DNA from 3 places in the Mangrovibacillus sp. Mu-81 genome. Region 3 is predicted to be linked to each of the others. Evidence: riboswitches for the same ligand, from Rfam matches in the RefSeq annotation. Region 3 holds a riboswitch; each other region holds the start of a gene.
What was found. A riboswitch is a leader RNA that binds a small molecule or an ion and turns the genes downstream of it on or off. The one in region 3 is predicted to bind cyclic di-GMP.

Region 1: another riboswitch for cyclic di-GMP. It lies ahead of V6B33_RS06375 (anti-repressor SinI family protein); the one in region 3 lies ahead of folE (GTP cyclohydrolase I FolE).
Region 2: another riboswitch for cyclic di-GMP. It lies ahead of V6B33_RS19310 (EAL domain-containing protein); the one in region 3 lies ahead of folE (GTP cyclohydrolase I FolE).

What each region holds. Positions count from the first base shown of each region.
Region 1 covers NZ_JBAJHU010000002.1:573,332-577,528, forward strand. Annotated here, with positions in the region: gene V6B33_RS06360 (single-stranded DNA-binding protein) at 1-83, opposite strand, end outside; gene V6B33_RS06365 (YwpF-like family protein) at 442-882, shown strand; gene V6B33_RS06370 (helix-turn-helix domain-containing protein) at 975-1,295, shown strand; gene V6B33_RS06375 (anti-repressor SinI family protein) at 1,329-1,472, opposite strand; cyclic di-GMP riboswitch class I at 1,498-1,630, opposite strand; gene V6B33_RS06380 (TasA family protein) at 2,022-2,681, opposite strand; gene V6B33_RS06385 (helix-turn-helix domain-containing protein) at 2,953-3,261, shown strand; gene V6B33_RS06390 (class D sortase) at 3,258-3,845, shown strand; gene V6B33_RS06395 (hypothetical protein) at 3,878-4,156, opposite strand.
Region 2 covers NZ_JBAJHU010000013.1:52,173-56,369, reverse strand. Annotated here, with positions in the region: gene V6B33_RS19325 (CAP domain-containing protein) at 1-332, opposite strand, end outside; gene V6B33_RS19320 (DmpA family aminopeptidase) at 610-1,659, shown strand; gene V6B33_RS19315 (DNA-3-methyladenine glycosylase) at 1,734-2,318, shown strand; cyclic di-GMP riboswitch class II at 2,427-2,509, shown strand; gene V6B33_RS19310 (EAL domain-containing protein) at 2,587-3,300, shown strand; gene V6B33_RS19305 (ABC transporter permease subunit) at 3,502-4,197, shown strand, end outside.
Region 3 covers NZ_JBAJHU010000002.1:256,928-261,124, forward strand. Annotated here, with positions in the region: gene V6B33_RS05005 (ATP-binding protein) at 1-517, opposite strand, end outside; gene V6B33_RS05010 (SDR family oxidoreductase) at 530-1,231, opposite strand; gene V6B33_RS05015 (6-carboxytetrahydropterin synthase) at 1,221-2,054, opposite strand; gene folE (GTP cyclohydrolase I FolE) at 2,069-2,638, opposite strand; cyclic di-GMP riboswitch class I at 2,752-2,837, opposite strand; gene V6B33_RS05025 (PilZ domain-containing protein) at 2,845-3,207, opposite strand; gene V6B33_RS05030 (sensor domain-containing protein) at 3,204-4,197, opposite strand, start outside.

The sequences.
Region 1 (4,197 bases), 320 kb from region 3:
TTGAGGACCGACCTTCCTTCCGCCGTTTTCCTCGCTTCAGGATCCTTGGTGAGTCTGCCCACCAGGGTTACTTGATTGATCACCTTCATTCAACACTCCTTTCTCTTTGGAATGTTTTCATCTTACACTCCCTCTTTCAAGCTTGTAAAATTGTAGATTTATCGAATCCGAAGCCTGATCACCCTTCAATTCGACAAATTGCCCTAGGGAGATTTCCCATTTTTAAACCCAAAAAAGGCCAAATATCAGAAATTGGACTTTTTTAACACAATTACATATTAGGGATTCCATTCCCTCTGTGATATAATTTTTTTAACTAGGCTTTTTACGATTTTTTTACCCGTAATCAGCAAGTGCACACGGACCTGCAACACGAACGAAGAGCTACAATCTTTTTGGGTACTGCCTTTCACTATAACCTTTTATGGGAGATGTTCGTTCATGAAAACCTTTAAAGTGATTTCACTCCAGGTAGTGGATAAAGAGGAACTCCATGATTTCGACATTGAGGACGGTCTGATCATCAATAAAGAGGATGGAAACAGCACTTGGCTTGTGGAAACGTATATGTCCCAGAAGCACCTCGAGTTTTTCCAAAAGGTCCAGCAGCAGAAGGATGATTTGGAAATCCAGGTCGTTATCTCGAACAAAGCCAATGACCCTGCCGCGTTCTTGACATCCATCCGCGGCATCAAAAAGATAAATGACCAGATGAGTATTTTATTTGAAGGAAAATTAAAGAAGCAGCGTAACGAATATGCAGAACTTCTATTGGACGACTTGGTTCAAAAGGGATATTCCGGTGATGAACTGGTGAAAGAATTCCGAGAAAAGATGGTGTCTAAGCCTCGCATACCGGCTACCTCAAAACCGAGTGTCTAATTTTGCGACAATATGTAAACTTCTTATAGAGCAGATGTTGACGGTTTGATATAATAAGATTATCGAAACGATTTTATAGGCAGGTGTCCACTATGATCGGAGCACGAGTGAAACGATATAGGCAGGAAAAAAGAATGTCAATGACAGAGCTGGCAGAAAAAGCCGGGGTTGCCAAGTCATATCTGAGCTCCATTGAACGAAACATCCAGCAAAACCCATCCATACAATTCCTGGAAAAGGTTTCTGCCGCTTTAGGCATTCCGATGGACGCATTATTGCATGATGATTCCGGGGATAATCCAGTCGATCGCGAGTGGATTAAGATCGCTGAAGAAGCGTCGGATTCAGGGATAACAAAGGAACAATTCCGCGAGTTTATCGAATTCAATAAATGGAAACTAGGTAATAAATAAAGTCTTGCAAGTGGATTGCAAGACTTTTTCTATTTATACGATTTTGTATCCAGTCGCTTCCATTTTTTTATGGCTTTGCAGATACTCTCTAATTTCTTTTTTTGAAATTCCCGCATCCAGTGCTTGTTTGACTAGTTCGATCCATTCTAAATCCAGTTCACGCTTCTCCAATTCCATTCCTCCCAAAATACAAGTATGTATTTCAGGCAATCCAGCCATCCTAGTCGCCTGATGAGTACTTTCTTATGTAAACCACTATCAAACTGCACTCATTTTCTTACCTTAGATCTGTGACTTTGCGTCCCTACCTTTCAATAGGTTTGCCTTTGTCTGACTAGCCCCTTTGAACTAAACTCATTATACTAATAAAAAACGGCTCAAACTGTTGTTTTTTGTCTTTTCTAATAATTAATTTTAAACATTTTTCCAACATGATTAGATGTTTATTGACAAAAGTTTAGGGAATTTCTTGTTATTGGTTGGATAATAGAAAAAAATGGAAGGTCTTATGTCGAAACATTACGAAAGCTTTTCATTTTTTTGATTGCGATATGCTTCCAATTTCTTCTTTAATGGAAGGACTTTATCATTAATATTCTGGAAAGTGTTGGAGTCGTAAAAAGAATGCTCCGTCAAATCATATCCACAGGATGGACAACTCCATTTTCCGCTTTCCGAACTGCTGAATGATGCTCTTGTACAGCGGGTGCATATTTTTTTATACATTTATGCCTCTTTCCTTTCTTTGAGTGGAAATTGTGGTAGTTTAATTTTCTTTGATGCAAATTTTCTACCTGTAACCATGTATAAGCTGAACCCGCTGATAAATAGAACCATTCCCATCAATAAAAACTTATAATAATCCGTCCCTGTATCAGGCAGGATACCCCCACCATTATCAACTGGAGTTACTGCACCATTCGAGCCTTCCACAAGGAAATTGAACTGAAATTCGGTTGAGAGACCCTGAAATTCATTCCCCAGTTCATATGGAATTTCGATTGAAATTTGCAGTGTTTCTGATGAGCTGCTTTCTAAAGCCCGGAGATCCAGCTTTTTAAAATCCTTTACCTTCCCCTCTGCCAGGATTGCTTTTCCATCACTGATTTCCAGAATTAATTCATTATAAAATTTCTCTGATCCCTTTAAAAATGTGTTAGAAAATAGATAACGAAAATCCTGTTTCCCTTTATTTGATATGGTGATTTCCCTGGATATTTTATCTCCCGGTTTAACATTCGTAAGATGGAACAAAACCGGAGATGGACTAATCGATATATCTACTTCCTTTTGTTCTTTGCTATTCTCTTCTGCTTGATAAGTATCAGGAGAAAACATAAACATTGAAATGATAAGAATGCAAAAGATTTTATTATATTTCTTCATTTAACGATCTCCTTTAGTTAGAATTTCAGCTTATCTCCTGTCTTATGTCTTATGTTCGTTTTAAAGAACTGTTAACTTCAGTATATTAGACTCGATATTTTTTTAAAAGTGGGAAATTTCTTTAAATAACAGGCAAACTCATGCATTTTCGTTCTTTATATCGAAAAAACTCTGCATTACTCACGTTTACGTTTTTTATAAAATACTATTTGTTCTATATAATGAAATTACCAATACTGTGAAGGGACTGAGTTATTTGGTAGGTGAAGTATTGAAACATTATCGCGATGAAAGGGGGATGACCATCAATGAACTGTCTAATCTTGCAGGAATCTCCAAGTCTTATATAAGTTCCATAGAAAGAGGATTGCAAAAAAACCCAAGCATCCAGGTCCTTCAGAAACTGGCAGATACGTTGAATATCTCACTCAGTCAATTACTTGAATGTAAATCAGAAGGATTTACGATTGATGAAGAATGGCTCCAGTTAGTTAATAAAGCGATTGAACAGGGACTGACTAAACAAGAGTTTCTCGAATACATTCATTTCATCCAATTTAAAAGGGAGCAGCGCATGTGAAGATCAATTTTATTAAGTTCTTGAGTATTGTCTTACTGGTCGGCGGCGGGTCCTTACTTGGATATTCCGGATATCATTTGACAGATCAAAAGGTACAAGAAAAGAAAGCATTGCAAGACGCACAAAATATTGTGAAAGCTTCCGGAAACGAGGAAGAAACATCAGAAAGTATTTCCTATTCCTTTTCGCAAGGTGATGTAGTGGGAATCCTCAATATACCCAAACTAAATAAAGAACTGCCGATTATTGAAGGGACGGACGGAGCAGAATTGGAAAAAGGGGTTGGTCACTATTCAGATACCAAACTGCCCGGTCAAAAAGACCGCATTTTTTTAGCCGGACACAGAGATACTGTATTTAAACGCATGGGGGAAATTGAAAGAGGGGATATACTTGAGGTTCAATTAAAATCCGGTTTTCATCAGTATGAAGTGTTTGAAACATTTATTGTAGAAGAAACCGATCTATCTGTCCTGAAGACCACGGCCCCTGATGAAATTTTGACACTTTCCACTTGCTACCCCTTTGAATACCTCTCAAGCACCGAAGAACGATACATAATCAACGCCCGCAAAATGAATTAAGCGTAGAAGCAATAAGCCTCTACGCTAATTTCTTACTGGTCCTTATTATCCTCATCCTTCATATCGAGGTCATCTTCCACTGCATCTTCTTCAGGCGTGTTCTGATCTTGTCCTGCGTCTTTGTCATTTTGCTGGTTCTGATCTTGTTCCGGATTCATGTTGTCATTTTCATCCTGATTATCTTCAGGCATTTCTTCTTCAACTGGTGCATCATCCTCCGGAGGCGGCTCCTGATCGTTCATGTTACACCCCACAAGAAGCATCGCTGCCAATGCTGATCCACTAAGGATCGATACTAACTTTTTACTCATGATGTATGACTCCTTTCACCTATTAGATTGTTGATGTAAGA
Region 2 (4,197 bases), on a different contig from region 3:
GGCTGTTGAGCTTTCTTTTCCCCGTTCTGATTGAAATCTTCTCCAGGATCTAAATGTGTGAACTCACGTAATTCTCCATTGGGATCAATCGGCGCCATGAACCGGTGAAGGGCATTCTGGTTGCCGTCATTTACATTAGCACCGCCCATATCCGCCGCTCTGCCGCGATCTGAATTTCCGTTGGGATAATCTGCGTTGCCGTAGCTTACAGGGTCATAGTTGACGTCTCGCGTCCCTGTAAGGTTCTCATTGCCGTCATTATTGTTACATGCTGTTAAAAGCATCAAAGGGACCATCGCACATATGCTTATCAATCTAAGATGTTTTTTCAAATTGCTTTCCTCCATATGATTTATTATCACGGGCTGAATGGCTATGGATTGCTGCCACAGTTATTAATATTTGCACCTTCCAAGTGCGATATTCTGAGAAATATGTGGGAGTGCAAGTGCCAGGCTATGGAACGATGTGGTTAATTTATGTGTTAAAAAATGGTGCCTGGCTCAAAGGCTGGATCGAGCCAGGCACCGAATAATAAAGAGAAAAAGGTAATACCCCATTTAAAACCGAATAATAAAAGGAGTAGATTATAAAGGAGTGTCCAGTTTCATGGAGAGAAAAAGACTGCGTGACCTTGGAGTGAAGATCGGTTCTTATCCTGCGGGGCCAGCTAATAGCATTACCGATATAGAAGGTGTCAAAGTGGGGCATCAAACACTTTATCAGGATAGAGATGGGAAAGCTGTACGCACGGGTGTGACAGCTATTTTGCCTCATGAAGGTAATGTCTTCAGAGAAAAAGTCTTCGCAGCCACCCATATCATCAACGGATTCGGCAAGACGGCGGGAACCATTCAAATCGAGGAATTGGGTGTGCTTGAAAGTCCGGTCATGCTTACAAATACCCTTTCTGTCGGAGATGTCATGAGGGGAACGATTCAATATATGATGGAGGAAAACCCGGAGATCGGCGACACGGCAGGAACGGTCAATGTATTCGTGGGGGAATGCAATGACGGGTATCTGAATGACATCAGGGGACTTCATGTAGCCCCGAATGATGCCGTGAAAGCCATTCTGCATGCTCACTCAGAATTCATTGAAGAGGGGTGCGTCGGTGCCGGGACCGGGATGCTCTGTTTAGGATACAAGGGTGGTATCGGTACTAGTTCCAGGAAACACAAATTTAATGATGAGCATTACTCAGTCGGTGCCCTTGTAGTGACGAATTTCGGACGTCGGTCTGACCTGCGCTTCCCTGTTGAGAAGGAAGAAGAACGGGAAATCCCGGATGGATCGATCATGATTATTTTGGCCACGGATGCCCCTATGAACGAAAGGCAGCTCAAGAGGCTGGCGAAACGGGCGTCATTCGGTCTTTCCAGAACCGGCTCTTATGCAGCGCACGGAAGCGGTGATATCGTCCTTGCTTTTTCTACTGCCCACAAGATTCCACATCAACCTTCTGAAGAAAATACGATGACATACTCGTTCATTAAAGAAGATGGGGAGATGATCTCCACGCTATTCGAAATGGCAGTCGATTGTGTCGAGGAAGCAATATGGAATGCCCTGGCGAAGGCAGAAACGACGTCAGGAAGAAGTGGCAGGAGAGTGGAAGCCATTCCGTTGGAGGTGCTGACCGGGTTAAAGACATAATGGAAAAAATATTGTTTTCTCCTGAAAGCATTGTGGAAGTATAAGGATAGGATACAAGGAAAGGATGTGAAACGATGAACTATACACCATTGCCTCTTTCTTTCTACAATCAGCCGACGTTAGAACTCTCCCAGTCACTTTTAGGCTGTGTGCTGGTAAAAGAAACAGAGGAAGGGACCGCTTCAGGCTACATTGTTGAAACAGAAGCTTATCTCGGACCTGAAGACAGGGCAGCCCACAGCTTCGGTAACCGTCGTACGAAACGGACGGAAATCATGTTTCATGAAGCCGGCCGTGTTTATACGTATGTCATGCATACCCACTGCCTCGTCAATGTCGTAGCTGCAGCGCCCGGGGTGCCGAATGCAATTCTGATACGTGCCGTTGAACCGTTGGAGGGACTTGGTTTAATGGAGCAGCGAAGGAAAGGGCAGCCGATGAAAAATTGGACGAGCGGCCCGGGTAAACTGACGAAAGCCTTAGGAATCACCATGGAGGACTATGGAAGTTTTTATACAGAACCTCCGCTTATCATCGCAGAGGGATATACTCCAGATGAGATTGCTTGCGGCAAGAGAATCGGCATTGATAATACGGGAGAAGCTAGGGATTATCCGTACCGTTTCTGGGTCAAGGGCAGCCCGTATATCTCCAGGTGAGACTGTGTATTTTAAATTTTCTAAAAAATAAAGAAAAAACACACCAAATGGACTAGTTTTATGGTATATTTTACTTAATGCAACCTAATTCTACATAACATGATAAATTTCGCATTGGGAGCTGTGAACCTGACATGATAGATGGGCGCTTACATTCAGGGGAGCTAGTAGCGCAACCGACCACATACGGACGTATCCTCGTTCTTTCATGTGGTCTTTTTTCTTATACCGTTCCAAAAACCTACCATAAAGAGAGTACAGGGGTTATATGAATATATTTTCGATTTTCCAAGATGACTTTATCTATCATGATTACCAGCCTTTATACACAATTGAACAGACTCAATCGCTTTACGGATATGAAGCGCTGCTTCGGAATACGCATAAGATGAATCCCGAAAAGCTTTTTCAGTCTGCAATAAAGGCAAATATATTATATAAACTGGATACCCTCTCCATTTCCAAAGCAATCGAGGGATTCTTCCATAATCGAAATCAGATTGGGAAGCTGTTCGTGAATGTGTATGTCACAACGATCTTACATCCCAGTTTTCACAAGTATTTTGATTATCTTATGGACGCATTTCCCACTCTGCGGGGGAGGCTTGTTCTTGAGCTGAATGAGTCCACCCCGGACGAGCTCTGGCAGAACCCATTATTAGCGAAAACATTGAAAAGCCTAAGGCACTATGACGTTTTATACGCGATTGATGACTTCGGTCAAGGTACAGCATCCATCAAAAAATCCATAGAATTTGAACCTGATATTATCAAGCTCGATCGGTACTTTGCGAAAAACCTGGCTGAAAGTGAAAGGAAGCAGCGGTTCCTCTCTTTCTTTAATCAATTTTATGGAAACGATACCCTGATCATATTGGAAGGCATTGAACAGGAGGAAGATATGCTGGTGGCCAAAGAGCTGGGAATCACTCTTGGACAGGGGTACTACTTGGGAAGGCCCAGTAAGCAGCTTCTTGCTTAACGATGGAGAAGACCGGATTTTCAGTTATAGATGGACTGAAAACCCGGTCTCCTTTTTACTGAAAAAGCTGAATGATTGGATAGCGGCAAACATTTGTAAGGAATTGTTATAATTGAAATAAAATTGAAATAATTCAAAAAATGGATTAGACTGTAGAAAAAAGAAAAAAGGGGAATGAAGATGAAGTATATGAGGTTTCCGATGAAATTGGTTTTCTATTACATTCTCGGTCTTCTCGGAATCATGGCGATAAGCGTAGCTCCTCAAGCTGTCAGGGAGAGAGGGCTGTATAACTTTATCGGGTACTTCGAGGAAATCATCCGATTCATCTATGCATTTATGGATATAGACAGCTGGAGTTATTCTTATAAAGGATATACTGTACATTTCATGGAGATGCTCTGGGAGCCGTATCTGTATTCCTTGCAGGTATTAGGCGGTGCCTTGGCAATAGGACTTCTATTGGCATTTGTGTTAACCGTCATCACAGTATTTCTCCCCCGCTGGCTGTCATCGTCACTTAAGAAGCTCCTGAACATGCTGGAAACAGTTCCTGATCTGTTGTTTGCTTTCTTGCTCCAGTTGCTTATCGTATATATCTTTCAGAAATTCGGGTTTGAGCTGATGCAATTTACAGAATTGGGAGAGGAAAAAATCTATTTGGCCCCCATGATTACACTCTCGGTCATTCCCATGATTTCATTCTTTCGTATCCTATTATTGATTACAGAGGAAGAACTGATCAAACCGCATATTGAATTTGCACAGAGTAAAGGGATGTCCAAAGGGAGAATCTTGTTCTCCCATGTTCTGAAAAACATATCACCGAGCTTTTTCTACCACGGAAAAATCATTATCTGGGGAATGCTATCAAGTTTGTTTGTGATTGAAACAATC
Region 3 (4,197 bases):
AGAACACCCTGCCTTTTTTAAAACCGTTGAGTTCCTGTTCCGATATAAGAAGGAATTTCCCTTGTGTCGATGCCATGATGACATCGCGGTACACCTTCCACTTCTCCCATTCCGGATGTTTCTGCTCTGAAATGGGTTCTATTGTGGTGAAAATGTCCTTTTTATATATCTCATGTGCTTTCAACATCGCATTTTGAAGGTCAGATTTGACGTCCAGCTTTAAGATTTGTTCCCTGATATCCCGGCGTTGATCTGCCCATTTCAACATCAGCTCGCTTAAATAAAGGAAGAACTCGTGGTCCTCATCATTTTCTTCACATGCTGCACATGATAGTGAGGAATAGAAAATCTCATCGCCTGCTGCAGCTTCAAGTCCTGCGTAATGACATAGTTTCTTGGCGAGAAAACCCCTTTTCGTCCGGTAGTTCACCTCTCTGTAAGACAGCTCCAAGGGAAGAGACGGGGGCTTATTATTTTTTGTTGAGTCTTTAAATACCTTATCAATCAGCCGTCTCAATATCGCTCCCCCTTAAAGAATGCCGAGCGGCGGCATGATGGTGATTTCATCGACGTATGCGCCATCCGGCTGAGTGATCAATGCCAGCAAATGCTTGGCAACAACTTCAGCAGGAATCATTGCGCTCATATCCGGTCTCGGCTCGATGTTTTCCCAGAAGCTACTGCTGACGGCACCTGGAAGCACGGCTGTTACTTGTACTCCATGCTGTCTCAGTTCTGCCTGCATCACCTTGGTTAATCCAAGCAAGCCGAATTTTGAGGCGGAGTATCCTCCGCAACCGGGCAGCGCCGTTGTTCCGGCAATCGATACTAAATTGAGAATATGTCCTTTTCGCTCTTGCACCATGTGTTTCCCGATATATTTAGAAGTAAGAAATGACCCGCGCAAATTGGTTGAAATCATCTGATCAAACTCTTCGACAGAGGAATCAAGGATGCTTTCAAACACGCCTACTCCGGCACTGTTGATAAGTACATCAATACGGCCGAAATGCTCGATTGCCTTACGGACAAAATCTTGAATTGATTGTTCATCCGTCACGTCCAGAGGGACTTCAAGCAGGTTTCCTTTTCTTTCTTCTTGATTACTCCTGCTTCCCAGTACTAGATTCGCTCCCTCTTTCTCAAGCAGGAAAGCCGTTTCTCGGCCGATTCCTTTACTGGAACCTGTGATCACGATCGTTTTTCCAGTTAACCGTCCCTTATGCTCCATACTGCAGATCCTCTTCAGGTCCGTAATATTCGAAGTAATTCTTTTCCGTTTCATAAAGACCGATCTTATACAGGTTTGATAGTTTCGGAGACAACAGATCCCAGATGACAACCGCTACATTTTCAGACGTTGGATTCAAATGCTTAAACTCTTCTGTGTCTAAGTTAAGATGCTTATGATCGAATTTCTTCATGATTTCTTTCTCTACCACTTCATCAATGTCTGCAAGATTTGCAATCATTCCGGTTACCGGATCAGGCTTCCCGTTTACGGTGACTTCCAAATAATAATTATGGCCGTGTCCATATGGGTTGTTGCACTTTCCGAAGATCTCCCGATTTTCTTCGCTGCTCAGCTGCTCGCTATGCAGGCGGTGTGCGGTACAGAAATGATACTTGCGTGTTAATCGGACCATTTGTTCTTCCTCCTTTTCGGAATATAAAAAGTTGTTTTCATGCAGACGAATTTTGTGAAGCTCGCAGTGATCGATTTTTCCATCTAAAGAATTCCAAATATAAGTGACGATATTTTCGGTCGTAGGTATATTCTCTTCGAAATGATCGTTCTCTTTGTTTAAAAATTTCCCATCTAGATGTTCGGCGACGAAGGACTTCACTACTTTGTCAATGTCTGTGATGTTTACGACGATCCCGGATTCTCTGTTAAGCTTTCCTTTCACCATGACTTCCAGGGTGTAATCATGTCCGTGGCCATTCGGATTGCTGCAAGGACCGAAAACGTCCCGGTTCTTCTCTTCGCTCCACTCTTCAATCCGGTAGGAATGAAGTGCAGAGAAATATAATTTTCTAGATAGATATAACATAAATATCCCTCCTATTAATCTCTCGCCAGCGCCCGCTCAAACTCCTCAACCAGCGCATCATTGTTTTTGAAAGCACCCTTCTTGATCGTCGTAACTGTCGAACTTCCCGGCTTTTTCACCCCGCGTGCACACATGCACAGATGCTGTCCTTCCACGCTGACGATGACTCCTTCCGGCTGAAGGACATTCATGATGGCGTTGGCCATTTGCTGGGTCATCCGCTCCTGCACCTGCGGGCGTTTGGAGATCAGCTCTACCAGTCTCGCAAATTTGCTTAAACCGACGACCTGTCCATTCGGGATGTAGCCGATATGCGCTTTACCGAAGAAAGGGATGAGGTGATGTTCACAGAATGTGTAGTAATTGATGTCCTTTACTACGACCATTCCTTCATACTCTTCTTCGAATGTGGTCGTCAATGCGATTTCAGGATCGACACCGACTCCTTCAAATACTTCCCTGTACATTTTCGCTACGCGTTTCGGTGTATCGAGTAACCCTTCACGGTTTGTATCTTCACCAAGCAAATCCAGAATAGCTCTTACGTGATCCTCTAATAATCCTGTCTGCATTTCAATTGTCATAGTTAATTCCTCCTAGTTAATATATATAAAAAGACCCGCCAAAAAGATTGGCGGGTCTGCTTGAATAAGAGTAGCATTTTTCACCTACTCTTCCCTAAACGTCTCCAATCCTTTTCGGTAACCCGGCGATCGTAGCTGAAGCAGCCTTAGACCCGTAGCTTTGCGTCCTTATCTTTCAATAAGTTTGCCATTATCGAAGGTACACATTATGATTCGTTTTCTTTGACCAGAAGCTTAAGGTCTTCTGTAATCAATTCCTCAAGATTTTCCTCTTTCACGAACTCTACGCCATACAGGAAGCCTTCGCCGTTAAGCTTTTGCCAAACGAGGATGCCGGAAGCGACTATAATCCCTTGATAAAGAGTAAACTCCAATCGGACCGTCACCTTTTGCTCAACAGGTATATCAAATGAAGAGCTTAGTTTGCATCCATGAGGACTGATATCAACCAGTTCCCCTTCTCCTTTTCCTGTATTGATCCTGATATGCTCGACGCCGACAATGGATAGCGAGCATGGAATCGGCTGTGGAAACGTATAACGATACGATTCCTCCCTTTTAAAGATCATGGGCATATACTCCTACTATCGGTTATTTCTTCTTGTTTGTAAAGATGGTAATTATTTCTTCCTTTTTCTTTCGCTTTATACAATGCTTCATCGGCATATTTTATGATTTCTTTATAGCTTTGTTCATATGGAGGGTAAAAAGCGATGCCAATCGAGGAAGTCGTGGTGAAAACATGCTCTTCTATCTCCCATTCTTCCTGCAGGCAGCCCATGATCCGCTGAGCGATTGGCAGAATCTCATCTTCCGCTTTCAATTCAGGGATCAGAAGAACAAATTCGTCCCCGGCAAATCGTGCAAGCACATCTTCTTCCCTCAAGCAAGACTGTACCCTTTCCGCAAATTTGACCAGCAATTGATCGCCAATGTCATGGCCCATCGTGTCATTTACCTTTTTGAACCTATCCAGATCCATGAATAGAACAGCGAGTTTCGTTTGAGTACGTCTTGCTTCATCCATCGCTTCCTTCAGTCTGCTAATAAAGAGAGTTCGATTCGGAAGACCAGTCAAATGATCATACAAAGCAAGCTTTCTTAATTTATCTTCATACAGTTTACGCTCGGAGATGTCACGTCCTTCAGTAATGATGCGTACCATTTTCCCGCTTTCGTCAAATACAGGGGTCCCGACCGAATCAACCCAGACCCAATCCCCGTTTTTCTTGGCTGCCCTTATTTCGATTGACGCCGACTCTTCGGAATGAGTGATTTTATGGATGAGCAGATCGATTTTGTACATATCTTCCTGATGAAGGAAACATTTAATCGATTTATTCAGATAATGATCCGGATCGATGTTCAGGATGTGCTGATGGGAAGGGGATGCGTAAAGGACAGTACCCTCGAGATCAAGCACTTTAATTAAATCGGATGAATGTTCGGCAATCAGACGGTATTTCTCTTCACTTTCCTGAAGCTGATTCTGCACTTTCTGCTGGATGGAGACATCTTTATAAATGACGACTGCTCCGCTCCACTTGCCGGAATCATCG